Linked DNA regions of Dongshaea marina. The protein of the gene in region 2 binds, or shares a complex with, the protein of the main gene of each other region. Links are inferred from orthologs where the notes say so. Each region holds a gene or a part of one and is shown on either strand. Other genes may lie near its edges. The genes, in order: dsbB and DB847_RS00350.

Evidence for each region.
Region 1: the proteins of DB847_RS00350 (region 2) and dsbB are in contact, whole or in part, in a solved structure (PDB 2HI7), measured with the Escherichia coli proteins. The link is inferred for Dongshaea marina from one-to-one orthologs.

Annotation. Positions count from the first base shown.
Region 1 is NZ_CP028897.1:2,108,064-2,114,780, reverse strand. Bases 1,707-4,557 are described here. They hold dsbB (disulfide bond formation protein DsbB), read left to right. Parts: upstream 1,707-2,789; coding sequence 2,790-3,326; downstream 3,327-4,557. Other genes in these bases: DB847_RS10100 (DUF3179 domain-containing protein), read left to right, coding at 3,750-4,557; DB847_RS10105 (hypothetical protein), read right to left, coding at 3,367-3,636; nhaB (sodium/proton antiporter NhaB), read left to right, coding at 1,707-2,685. In the rest of the region: DB847_RS10125 (SpoVR family protein), read left to right, coding at 1-126; fatty acid metabolism transcriptional regulator FadR, read right to left, coding at 123-854; more of nhaB, read left to right, coding at 1,096-1,706; more of DB847_RS10100, read left to right, coding at 4,558-4,706; DB847_RS10095 (hypothetical protein), read left to right, coding at 4,840-5,445; DB847_RS10090 (Calx-beta domain-containing protein), read right to left, coding at 5,472-6,717. UniProt on the Escherichia coli protein: Required for disulfide bond formation in some periplasmic proteins such as PhoA or OmpA. Acts by oxidizing the DsbA protein.
Region 2 is NZ_CP028897.1:67,477-74,292, reverse strand. Bases 1,748-4,697 are described here. They hold DB847_RS00350 (thiol:disulfide interchange protein DsbA/DsbL), read right to left. Parts: upstream 3,605-4,697; coding sequence 2,891-3,604; downstream 1,748-2,890. Other genes in these bases: DB847_RS00340 (YihD family protein), read right to left, coding at 4,684-4,697; DB847_RS00345 (serine/threonine protein kinase), read right to left, coding at 3,653-4,627; DB847_RS00355 (hypothetical protein), read left to right, coding at 2,522-2,821; DB847_RS00360 (amidohydrolase family protein), read right to left, coding at 1,748-2,262. Outside these bases: DB847_RS00370 (aminotransferase class V-fold PLP-dependent enzyme), read left to right, coding at 1-745; DB847_RS00365 (SufE family protein), read left to right, coding at 754-1,179; more of DB847_RS00360, read right to left, coding at 1,192-1,747; more of DB847_RS00340, read right to left, coding at 4,698-4,947; DB847_RS00335 (ATP-dependent zinc protease family protein), read left to right, coding at 5,179-5,904; DB847_RS00330 (inactive transglutaminase family protein), read left to right, coding at 5,904-6,816. UniProt on the Escherichia coli protein: Required for disulfide bond formation in some periplasmic proteins such as PhoA or OmpA. Acts by transferring its disulfide bond to other proteins and is reduced in the process. DsbA is reoxidized by DsbB. Required for pilus biogenesis.

The DNA.
Region 1 (6,717 bases), 2.0 Mb from region 2 along the record:
CACCTGTATCAGCTGTGGGGATTCAAGGTGATACTGGAGCAGGAGGATGATAGCGGTAAAACCGAAATCATCGCTCAGTGCCCGGCCGAGACCGAAGCTGCGAGTGAGAAAGCAGCGACAAGCTAGATGCCAGCCGTCTGCTCCGGAAATTGAACGGGTAACCGCTCACTCATCCGGCTCCACAAATCTCCAACCCTTTGGGCATACTCTGCCTGAAGGGTTGGAATCACCTCATAAGAGCCCTCCCCCAGCTTCACCCCAAGCTCAGACCAGTAATCAAAAGCGGCCTGTCTCGCTTCGGGCTCGGAAAAGTAAAACTCACAAACCCTCTGGTACAGAGACCTCAGTCCGTTGAACATCAGGCGGTAGGCACAGTTACCGGCATGTTGTTGAATCAGTTCACAAAAGCTCAGCTCAAATGCCTGGTACTCAGCCCCGGTATCTTCGAGTGAGTCGAGCTCACTCAGCAGCCGCAACAATGGTTCTTTGACATCAGCAGCCACACCTTCCAGGTAAAGAGTCCGGGTTTGCATCACAGCTTCAAGCACCTGTTGACTCATGGCCGCCACCTCGGCCTGCACCGAATTAAGACGAATCAGGGTCTCCAGCACATTAAGCCCGACACAGGACCAGAAATCGTTGACCCGGGTTGGTTTGCCATGTTGAATCTTTAGCCAGCCATCCCGGGCAAGGCGTTGCAAGACTTCACGCAAGGTGGTCCGGGTCACCCCGATGAGCTCGGAAAGCTCACGCTCGGCAGGTAACACTGTTCCCGGCGCAAATCGGTTCTTCCAGATTGATTCGATAATATACTCTTCAGCAAAGCCGGCAGGGCTCTGAGCTCTAATGACCATCTACAGCCGTCTCTTAGCAAGGAATAGCGACAATCCGGCGATAATAACAAAGGGCAGTAAACGATAACAAGTCTGGTGCGACCAGTTGACCGGCCTGTTTAGAATAAGATGACATTCCCTTTCTGAATCAACTAGTTTTGAACTAGGCTAAGAATAATAAAGGGCAAAAGAGATAACTATAAGGCGATAAGCCCAAACACTTTTAATTTTGGTTTCACACTAAACAGGGACATAACATACTATGGCTATCAGTTTAGGACGTGCCTTTGGGCACAACTTCCTAGGACACTCGCCACGATGGTACAAGTACACCATCATAGCCTGTCTGGTCATTAACCCCATTTTGTTCTGGCTCAACCCCTTTGTCGCAGGATGGTTACTAGTGATCCAGTTCATCATGACACTGGCGATGGCGCTCAAGTGCTACCCGCTGCAGCCCGGGGGGCTGCTGGCCATTGAGGCCGTGATTATTGGCATGACGAGTCCGGCCCAGGTCAAACATGAATTGATTGCAAATATCGAAGTGTTGCTGCTGCTGATCTTCATGGTTGCCGGCATCTACTTCATGAAAGATCTGTTGCTGTATCTGTTCACCAAACTCTTGGTGCGGATCCGCTCCAAGATAGCACTGTCAGTGGCATTTTGCTTCGCCGCCGCTGTGCTCTCAGCATTCCTTGATGCACTGACGGTCATTGCGGTGATCATTAGTGTCGCGGTTGGCTTCTATGCCATCTACCACAAGGTTGCTTCCGGCAAACACTTCACCCATGATGATCACGATCACAGCCACGACCATGATCTGCATGAGCTTAAGCGCCGCGATCTGGATCAGTTTCGAGCTTTCCTGCGCAGTCTGATGATGCATGCCGCCATAGGAACCGCTTTGGGGGGCGTCTGTACCCTGGTCGGAGAGCCGCAAAATCTGATCATCGGCGAGCGTGCCGGCTGGCACTTTGTCGAGTTCGCGATCCGCATGTCTCCGGTCACCTTCCCGGTTTTGATCTGTGGACTCATCACCTGCGCCATTCTCGAGAAAACCCATTGGTTTGGCTATGGTGACAAGCTCCCGGAAAGTGTCCGCCACATCATCCTGGAGTATGATGAGCACCAGGACTCCCACATGTCCCATAAGGATTATGCCAAACTCATTATCCAGGGGGTGATCGCTCTGTGGCTGATCGTGGCTCTGGCTCTGCATCTGGCTGCCGTGGGCCTGATCGGTCTGTCGGTCATTATTCTGGCGTCGGCCTTTACCGGTGTCACCGAAGAACATGCCATCGGTAAGGCATTTGAAGAGGCCCTGCCCTTTACCGCACTGCTCTCGGTGTTTTTTGTGATCGTGGCGGTGATTATCGATCAGCACCTGTTCGAGCCGATCATTCAATGGGTATTGCAGGTCGAAAAAGAGCACCATCTATGGCTATTCTACCTGGCCAACGGGGTGCTATCGATGGTCAGTGATAATGTGTTTGTCGGCACAGTGTATATCAATGAGGTCAAGGCGGCCCTGATGAATGGTGTCATCGATAATGATCACTTTGATATGCTGGCCGTTGCGATCAACACCGGAACCAACCTGCCCTCGGTGGCAACACCTAATGGTCAGGCTGCATTCCTATTCCTCCTGACCTCAACCCTGGCGCCCCTGCTGCGCTTATCATACGGACGCATGGTCTGGATGGCACTGCCCTACACTATCGTGCTGGGAATCGTGGGCCTGATTGCGATCTCCTTCCTGCTGCATCCGATGACACAGCAGTTTTATGAGTGGGGAATCATCTCCCACCATACTCTCAGTGAGATGTCCAACGCGGCCAGCTCAGCCCACTAACCTCCAACGCGACCTCAGGCAAAAGCCTGAGGTCGCGTTTTCCCATATATTTTTCAATGATTTTATGATTGAATTGCAATCTTCATCCAACACAATGTGACACTATGCTGGATTATCTGAACCAATTTACCCGACACAGAGGCGCCTGGCTGCTACTGGCAGGCGGCGCTCTGTTTCTTGAGTTATGTGCCCTGTTCTTCCAATACGTGCTGAAATTAAGCCCGTGTGAGATGTGTGTTTATGAGCGGGCAGCCGTACTGGGGATCCTGCTGGCTGGCTTAATCGGAGCCATCGCACCGCGGTTTTTCGCGATCCGCTGGATAGGATTTCTGCTGTGGGGTTATAGTGCCTTTCGCGGCCTGCAGCTTGCACTGGAGCACGTACAGATCCAACTCCATCCATCGCCGTTTCAGGTCTGCTCGCTATTTGCCCAGTTCCCCTCCTGGATGCCCCTGGAAAAAATCGCTCCCTGGATGTTTACCCCGCTGGGTAGCTGCACCGAGATCGATTGGCAGTTTTTAGGCCTGACTATGCCGCAGTGGATGGTTGGGATCTTTGCCCTGTTCCTGGCACTGTTTTTCATCTTCGGCCTGCTGCAGTTCAAGAGAAAAGCGTGCAACAGCTGCTGCAATTGTAACTAGCTTTCGTGAGATGGGGGCTGACACAGCTCCCCAGCTCAAGTCAGAAGTCCCGATGATCCCAGGTATCCTTGTCCTCATCAGCGCTCTTGCGGCGATCCTGACCCGAGCGACGCTCAGCCTTCTCCTCACCCGGCTCAAAACGCACTGTCTCTCGCCTGTCTCTTTGAGTTCGCCGCTCTTTGCCACTGCGCCGCTCCGGCCCACTGTACTCTTCTGAAGGCTTCTGCTCACCCCCCCTCTTTTTAGGGTGGATCTGCTCTTCAACCTCTTCGTCGGTCATGAGCCTGAGTTCTGAGTTATCGTCTGCCATGGTGATAATCCTCTACTCGCCTGTTTTTAGTTTGAGTAGATCAGGGATAGTGCGCAAGATTTTAGTGGCAAATTCGGTCTCATAGATATGGCTCATCGACAAAGGGGAACAGGATGCGTAGCTCCTCTATCCGTTGGATGATTCTCGGTTTAATCATCCTGCTGTTTGCTGGGTGCTTCTTATGGTACCAGCACTCCAAGATGGCGATAGCAACCGAGAATGCCCTGGTTGATCCCAATGAGATTCTCTCGGGTGGTCCCCCAAAAGATGGGATCCCGGCACTGCTCAAGCCCAGATTTATCGCACCGGGGCAAGCCCGCTATCTCAAGAGCAGCGATCCTGTGGTCGGTGTCACCATCAATGGACAGTCCAGGGCCTACCCGATCAAGATCCTCAACTGGCATGAAGCCGTCAATGACACCCTGGGAGGAGAGCCTATCGTCGTCACCTTCTGCCCCCTAACCCAGAGTGCACTGGTCTTTGAGCGCAAGATCGCTGGCAAAACCCACACCTTTGGGATCTCTGGCAAGCTCTATAAGAGTAATGTGTTGCTGTACGACCACCAGACCGACAGTCTCTGGTCGCAGCTTAAGGAAAAAGCGATCACAGGTCCCATGTCTGGAGCCACGCTTAAACAACTGCCATCGGTTCAGATCTCCTGGAAGAACTGGCAACGCAAGCAAGCCGCTACCGAGGTTCTCTCAGATGACACAGGTTACAACCGTGACTATTCGGTCGACCCTTACGCCGGTTACTATCGTTTGGGAAGCCTGATGTTTCCGGTTGGAGAGGTCAGAACCGATCTTTCAGCTAAGACCCTGGTGGTTGGGATCCAGACTCAAGGGGTCTCTAAAGCCTACCCGGTGGAGCTGTTTAAGACGTCAGATAAATTGAGAAGAGATCATATTAAGGGAAGGGAGATCCATTTTGAGCTCAGTCAGGAGAATGAAGTCATCTCGGTGAAAGATCAACAAGGGCGCCTCATCCCCCACATCTTCTCCTACTGGTTTGCCTGGCAGGCGTTTCACCCACAAACCGAGCTTTACTCACCCGTTGCAGCCGATTCATGATAGCTTCCGGCCCTGGATATCTGCGCCAGGGTCACTCCTTCCTGGAATAACTTTTCAGCAACAAAGGCTTTTTTTATGAAAGCGCTGGCCGTAAACTGATTCAATCAGGGATGTCAGAAGCCAAGGAGGCCGAATGCTGCAGTTTACTTCGCGCAAAACCAAAGAAGGAGTTATCCTCTGGGCAAATGAGGAGCTCCTGCTCTCCCTCTACCATTTCGTGCTTGATGTGACCCGCCAATCGATGATGCTCCGTGACGATGGCCAGTGTGAAAAGCTCGCCTCTGAGATCAAAACTGCATACAACGGCCTCAGCCATAAAAAAACAGTGCGTAAAGGCAAAGACAGGGTCACCCTGTTAGGCTTTGAGTTAAATTGGGTTCAGTTTATCGCTCAGCTGGCTCTTTTGAGAACCGCACTCTCATATATGGATAGCTCTAAAAAAGAGCAGTACCACATGTTCCTGCTCGAAGATCTTCTGGAGCAAGCCCTCAACTGTAACTTCCCAAGAGAGGCCCCGTTGATCCTGGCCACCTATCACACCTTTTTATTGGGACACAGCGAAGCCGAGCTCAATGGTCAGGATAGCATCAACCGCTGTATCTCTATCTATCTGGCAACCCCCAGTAGTGAGCGACGCACCAAGTTGGCCCCGCTGCTGGGCACTCTGTGCCCACACCTGCACAATGAACAGTTCAGTGCGACCTTTCGCACTCATCTTGAAGCCGCCCAAACGGCCTGAAATAGCATGCAGTAAGTCTGGTGTGCTTACTGCATGATCAGGTTATTGTTATCCAGCAGATCCTGCAGTGCCTGCTCCTCAGTCCAACCAGGGTTTGCTGCGTGGGCATCAAAGTTATCCAGCACCACGGTCACATCATCGGCAGCGGTTCCGGATGTGCCATTAGTATGGACCGTCAATACAGTATCAACCACGCCATCGCTGCCGGTATTAAACGCCAGCTCCAGGTAATTTGCTACATTACCGGGATCATAGCTCTGCATGATATTGCGCAGATCCAGTTGATCCCCCGCATCAAACTTCTCTACCTCAAAACTGTTGATCTCTGAAACTGGATAATCCGGGATCACGAAGTTCTCCTGAGTGGCCTCGGTTTCCACCCCATGCAGTACCATCTTGTTGGACTCAAAATCATTGGCATCCAGGTTATTGTTGGTATGTATCGGGCGAAGTCGCAAAACAACATCATTGAGATCGTTATCGTAATAGCCCCCGGGGTTGAGCACCTTATCGACATCTTCAATCCCTATGGTCACCGAACCATCACCATTTTGGGTAAATTCAAAGTGATCGGTCTCATCTGTATTAAAGCTGGTATGGCTAAAGAAGATGCTGGTCGCCACCGGGCTGCCACTTCCATCCAGGGTTGCACTATACTCCCCGCTCCCAGGATCCCGGGTCAGCTCAAGGTTACTGGCACTCACCGGGCCATTATTAAAACTGGTACCTGCCCCATCACTTAAGAGGAAAAAGCCCACATCATCATCAAAGTCAAGAGTCTTAAGGTGCTTATAAAACACATCCCCCGCATCGACCATGTTGGATTGTGAGTCGAGAATGATCTCTATGCTGCTGGTATCTATCTGCCCATTAGCGTCGAGCTTATAGATCCCCAACACATTATCAAAGCCGATCGTGTGCTGATCCAGCACTTCGATCTGGTACTGCCCGGGACTCTCGTTGAGCACAAAATCGATGCTACTATTGACCGAATCACCGTCCCGGTCAACGTACTCATAGTTGAGGGTAAAGTCCTGGGTACTCTCGCCACTCGCTCTGAAGCTATAGGCCCCGGTGCTGTGATCAAAGGTCAGTACCCCAATCTCTGTACCGGTCGCTGCACCGCCTGTGGTATAAACCGTCATGGAGGCCGCACCCTGGGTATAGGTCGAGGTTTCAATACCGGTACCACTGACCCAGACGATATTGATCGAGGTAGTTTCTATCAGCTCAGAAGGGAGCAAGGCTGTTCCACTGATGAGATCCTGGAGT
Region 2 (6,816 bases):
CAAGCTCCTGACTCCAAGAACCAAGCTGGTTGCCATCAACCATATTTCTAACGCCCTGGGGGTTGTAAATCCAGTCATGGAGATCTGCTGGCTGGCGAAAAAAGCCGGAGCAACCGTCCTGATCGATGGAGCTCAGGCCGTTGCCCATACTCCCATTGATGTTCAGGATCTCGATTGTGATTTCTATGCCTTCTCCGGCCATAAGCTGTTTGGTCCAACGGGTATTGGGGTGCTCTATGGTCGCCAGGAGTTTTTGGAGCAGATGCCCCCCTGGCAAAGTGGTGGCGAGATGATCGAAAGTGTCAGCTTTGAAGAAACCACCTTTGCTGCACTGCCTTTTAAGTTTGAAGCCGGAACGCCGAACATCGCCGGAGCAGTGGCCCTGTCAACCGCAGTCGACTACTTTGAGTCTCATGACTCCTACCAAAGAATGCAGCATGAACGGGAGCTGATGGATTATGCCAAGCAGCAACTCAGAAGTGTCGATGGACTACAGCTTATCAATCCAACCAAAGGACAGAGCGGCTCGATTTCATTCACTCTGGATAAAATCCACCCTCAGGATGTTGGCATGTTGCTGGATATGCAGGGGATCGCGGTACGGGTCGGCCACCACTGTGCCATGCCTCTTCTCAGTGCCCTTGGCTTATCCGGGACAGTCCGGGCCTCGATGAGCTTCTATAATCAGCATCAGGAGATCGATCATCTTGTAGAAGGTCTGCGTCAGCTAAAGGATTATTTTTAGGAGCCATGATGAGCCAGCCAAATTCCCTCCCTGATCCCCAACAGATCCTCGAGCAGTTTGCCGATGCCAAAACCCCTGAGCAGCGCTTGCGACAGCTGATCCTGTTAGGAAAAGCTCTTCCACCTCTGGAGGAAAAATATAAAACCGATGCCTGTCGAGTTCATGGCTGCGAAAGTGCCGCCTGGCTGCATTGCCAGACGGATGAACAGGGATTATGGCAACTGAGTGCAGACAGTGAGGCTCGCATCGTGCGGGGCTTGATCGCCGTGGTGCTAGCTCCTCTCAACCAAAGAAGCTCACAACAGATCCTAAGCTTCGATATGCATAGCTATATTGAGCAACTCGGATTACGCCAGCAGCTCAGTCCCTCCCGGGGCAATGGCCTCAACGCCATGATTGAAGCGATCTATCAGCAAGTTCAAACCGCGCACTAATAAAGGTGCGGCTCAGCTTCTCTTTTTAACGGGAGTTGCCGCGGTTTGTTCCGCCTCTGACAGCAGCTTCAGCATGTTGGTCTGCGCCACCTTTTCAGCGATGCTTGCTGGCAAATGATCTAAGACAGGATCCCAGCCATGCAACGCCTTTGCTAAATTTTTAAAGGTTCCAACCAGATCCGAGCCCAGCATAAAACGATCCGGATAATCTTTGATCAGTTGAATCCACTGCGGATCGGCCTTGCCCTCCTCGGGGATCATCAGGTCCCTAAGGCTCCATGAGCCCAGGACATACAGATTCGGGTAGCGCTCGAGCAACTGGCGAAGCTCGGGGAGCACAAAATCCAGGCTTTGGCGACGCAGCAAGGTATTACTGGCTCCGGCATGAGCCCAGATAATACGTGTCTTTGGATTACCCTTCAGCGCATTCTCAATCTCCCCCAGATAAAGAGGGGAGCGCTCCCGCTCGGAAGTGATGTTGGAGTGTACAATCACCGGTAGATCGTAGCGCGCGGCCAGCTGGTAGACCTTCATCATAGCCGGATGATCGGCCCTGGCTTGCTCACCCTCGGTTAGGGCAGTCAGGCTATCGTGGCGGGTTAATACCTCTCCGATCCCCTGCCAAAATCCCGGACGCCACTTGAGCATCCGCTCAATATGCTCCACAGCGTTCTGATCCGTGGGGTTAAAGCCATTGATGAAAGGGTGTAAACGCTGCCTCTGTCGAGGCGGCAGCGACTCAACCTCTCTGGCTACAATCTCATCGGTCATCCCGTAGTAATAAACAGGAGAGTCATCGCCAAACACATACCTAGGCTGCTTAGGCTCGGACAGGCTCCATTTTTTGACAACCGGCAAGCCAAACACGATCGCATCCGTGATCCGGGCTCTATCCATATTGGCAATCAGCTGCTTAGCACCCTGGGTTCGTTGAAAAAAATCGACCATGTGCACTTCTGCATCTGCATAGCTACCCTCATAAGCCTCAGCCCCCACCGGAGCCAGGGACAACAGGAGAACCAACACACTGGATAGAGACCTTGATACGACTTTGTGCTCACCAAGCATCAGATTCTTTAACATGAAAAATCTCCCTGGGCCCAGGCTAAATCAGCAGCCCTGTATCTATCATCACTATAGCTCTGTGGAGCTTTATGCCGCAGCTCTCATGAAACATCAGCAGCGCCTAATCCAAGCTGAACCTTGAGAGAATCCCTTTGTTGCTAACTTTACTGTGCTAAATCGGCCCCCCTTTCAGTTTAAAACACGTGGCTATTGCGAGAGCCCCTGGGCTCTGCCAGACTCCGCCAGCGTAAATTAAAGCAGAAAAGGAGTTTTGCTCATGTTAGATCGGCTGATGATCGCAGTTATCGATCCCGTTACTTTTGTTATCGTCCTGGCCTTGCTATGGCATATCCGGCCCGAACGTTTTCGCTGGGGCCTGGTCATCGGGGCTATCATCGCTTACGGGAAGTGTGCCTGGCTCAACTATCCTCATGGCGGCACCCCACCAAGTCATTATCTTGTCTGGCTGATTGCCTGCCTGATCCAGGGAGGAGCTGCATTTACGCTGCTAAAGCTGCTGATGCGGCGCACAACCCGGGAGATTTCGACATCAGCACAGCAAGCCCGGCGAAACTGAGGCATGGCAGGCTTGGCATAAAAAAGCCCCGGCGATTCAGCCAGGGCTCTTGAGGAAATTCTAAACCATTCAGGAATGGTGACTGGCTGTTTCAGCCTGCTGCGCATTAAGCGTCTTGATGCTGCTCGGGTTAACAGCCACCGGCTTGGCACTAGGCTCTGTCTTAGCAAGCAGGTAGTTCACCAGCTGATACAGATAATCCATCTTCTGCTGGGCATCACTGCCACGCAGTCCCTCCAGGCGAACCTGATATTTACCATTGATGATAAATGCCGGAACCCCATACACCTTGTAACTCTCAGTCAGCAGGTTGTATTCGTTGATCATCCCCTCGATCTGAAAATTACTCCAAGCCTCGTCAAATAGCTTTCCATCGACGCCGTTATCGACAAACAGCTTCTTGATATCCGCTTCACTCTTGGGAAGTTTGCGCTCAACCTGAACCGACTCAAACAGCACAGGAGTCATCTTATCACTCACTTCCAGTAGCTGTGCCACCGCAAAGGCTCGCTGAAGCAGGGGACCCGCCTTGCCTCCGAGAGAAGCGATCGGTACCTGCTTGAACTCAGTTCCTTCAGGCGCCTTCTTTTTCATCCCATCAACGATCGGCTCAAACTGGTAGCAGTGAGGACACAGGTAAGAGAAGAACTCCATCACCTGGGGCTTTTCTGTGCCTATCTGCTTCACCACAGTATAATTTTGTCCCTGCTTGAACAGGGGCGCAGCCTGAGCGGCAAAAGCTGCGAATGCTCCAAGTAATAAAGTGACTAACCATCTTTTCATATCTGTTACCTTTGCAGTTTGGCTGGGTTACTCCCCCACCATACCCCGTTAGTTGGAACTCCAGCAAGACTCCTGGAGATCAGAAAGTTGTTCTTTGAGAGCCAGGATCTGTCCCTCCCAGTAATGCATCGAGCCAAACCAGGGAAAAGCGACCGGGAAGGCGGGATCACTCCAGCGCCGGGCAAGCCAGCCCATATAATGGACCATCCGAAGGGCTCTGAGAGGCTCAATCAGCGCCAGCTCACGGCGATCAAACTCGCGAAACATCTCGTACTCTTCGAGGATCACATCCAGCTGCAACCGCCGCTCCCGATCATCGCCAGATAGTAGCATCCACAGATCCTGAATCGCCGGGCCCATTCGGCAATCATCCAGATCAACAAACAGCGGCCCATCACGCCACAAAATATTTCCCGGGTGGCAATCCCCATGGAGACGAATCGCCCTGAACTCGCCAAACTGTTGCTCTGCCCGCTCAATGACAGGATCCAGTGCAGCAAAGAAAGCTTGTTGTAGCTCTTTGGGAACCAGCTGTTGCTGCTCAAGATAAGCTCTGGGTCCATGCAGGTAAGAGGCGCAATCAATAGCGGGGCGCTCAATAAAGGGCTGCTGTTCACAGATCAGGTGAAAGCGCCCGAGGTAACGGCCCGCCCATTCCAGTTGATCCAGGTTATCCACCTCAAAGCTGCGTCCTCCGAGGCTATTCCAGATCGCAAAGCGGTATCCCTGGTACTGTTGCAAGGTCTTGCCATTTAAAACCAGAGGTGCAGCCACCGGAAGCTCGGCATCTGTGGCTTGCCAGCTGAGCTGATGCTCCTCCAGGATCTGGGCATCACTCCAGCGTTGCGGGCGATAAAACTTCACCACATAACGCTGCGACTCATCGTGGAACTGATAGACACGATTTTCATAGCTGTTCAGCGCAAGCAGACCCGATTCAACTCGGATCCCACAGCTTTCAATCGCATCAAGAATTAATTCCGGCGACAGGGCACCGTAATCGACAGGATCTATCTCAGGCATTCAATTATCTCGGGGTGGAAAACTCCCCTGAGTGGGGAGTTTATGGAAAAGTCAGCTTACTTGATGCCACGCGCCTTAAGCAGGGCCTCTTTAAAATCAACTTCACAATCTTTCTTGAGGCCTGGGATCATCTCCTGCTTATCACTACCTCGCATCTTCAGGTGATAGATAAGCACATCATCCGTTAGCTCTTCAAGCGGTCCCTCAAAGCCAGCCTCTTTGGCAAGCTGAGCCAGGATCTGCACCAGGTTCAGCTCCTGCTGCTCCAGCCATACAGGCTCAAGTAGCTCAAGCAACTCTTCAATTCGATGGCACTGCATAAAACCTCCGCTCAACCATAATAGCCAGTGAATAGATCAAAGAATTTTTCTCGCCACATGATGCGCAAATCGGGATAAAAAGTCGATAGCCAGCTCCTCGCTACGAGTGAGCCAGCTGGATGTGCAGATTCTTGTCGCTGCTCACACTTTGATAAAAGTGTCCGTTTTACATAGAGCTAGGGGAGCATGTTACACTTGAAATAGCATGTTCTAAGAAAAACGGAGTTTATGTTGAGATACCCCATATTACTCATAGCCGGTCTACTTACCCTGCTCCTGACAGGGTGTGCGGCACAACACCAGTCCAGCCAAAACTATCAACAGGTCCAGGACCAGATCAAAGATAGCGAGGCTCGAATCAATGCCAAACTTGATGCACAGCAGAAGGTATCAGAAGAACAACTCAAGCAGCTCAAACAACTCGCTCACAACATAGACCCTAAACAGCCAACAGTGACAGTCAGCCCCAAGTTCGACAAGAAAAAGCCCGTCCGTACCGACAAGACCCCGGATGGAAAGCTGATCCTTGGCCAGGTCGAATCCATCTGGATTGAACCGGTCAATGACACCTTCAATGCCCGAATCGATACCGGTGCGACCACCTCCTCCATCAGTGCTCAGGATATCCAGGTTTTTGAGCGCGATGGCAAGAAGTGGGTAAAATTTAATTTAGCTCATGAAGATCGCAACGAGAAGCTCCCCATCGAAACCCCTCTGGTACGCTATGTCAGAATCAAGCAGGCTTCTGCCAAAAAAATTGACCGCCGTCCGGTCGTAAAACTCACGGTAAGGATGGGGGATTTGACAGAACAGGCCGAGTTTACCCTTAAGGATCGCTCCGAGATGATCTATCCGGTGCTGATTGGTCGGGAATTTCTAAAAGACATCGCCGTGGTTGATGTAGCCAAGAAGTATGTTCAACCCAAGCCAAAACTACTCAAAACGGATAAAAGCTGATGGTCTCACGTAAGCCCTTCTATATCCTGATCGCGCTGCTATTGCTGGCGGGCTTAGCCCTAATGCTATATCGCCACTTTAGCTTTGATGTTCCCTGGACCCCGGGGCAAAAACGCCCCATCTGGTCGATTGAAGCCAAGGTAGAATTTAAGGCCCACGGTGATCCCGTGATGGCCTCGCTGGCGATCCCCAGTACCCAGCCTGGCTTTACCCTGCTACAGCAGACCACCGCCAGTCCTGGGTATGGCCTAACCTTTGTGGAAAAAGATGGCTCGGGGCGGGCGGAGTGGTCCGCCCGGACAGCTACCGGCCGTCAGGAGCTCTACTACAAGGTTGATATGCTGGCAGATCCCAATGCCAAGCCCACCTGGTTGGCAACCCCGCCTTCTATCGACAAACAGGTTGAAAAAGAGCCCTTCATCACGGCCGCCGAGCAACTGATGACCCAGGCTCACCAGCGCTCCTCCGACAGCTATACCCTGACCCGTGAGCTTCTCAAAGAGCTCAATGACCCGGAGAGCCAAAACGCTCTGCTGCTACAACAGGGAAAGTCCAAGGCAGATCTCATCGTTGAACTGCTCAATAACGCGGATATCCCGGCACGAGTGGTTAAGGCTCTCAATCTTGAGGATGGGAGACGCCGCCAGGAGTTGGTCAACTATATTCAGGTCTTTGAAGGGGATAAATACCAGCTATTTAACCCAACCAACGGTCAGCAGGGTCAGCCTAAAAACCTAATGCTATGGGAGCAAAGTACCGGCTCTTTGCTGGACCTGGTTGGTGGGACCGCATCCCAGGTTACCTTCTCGATGATCCGACAGAACATTCCGATCAATCGCGCCCTGGAAGCCAAGTTCAAAGATACCGAATTGATGAACTTTTCGATCCACACCCTGCCCATTGAAGAGCAGT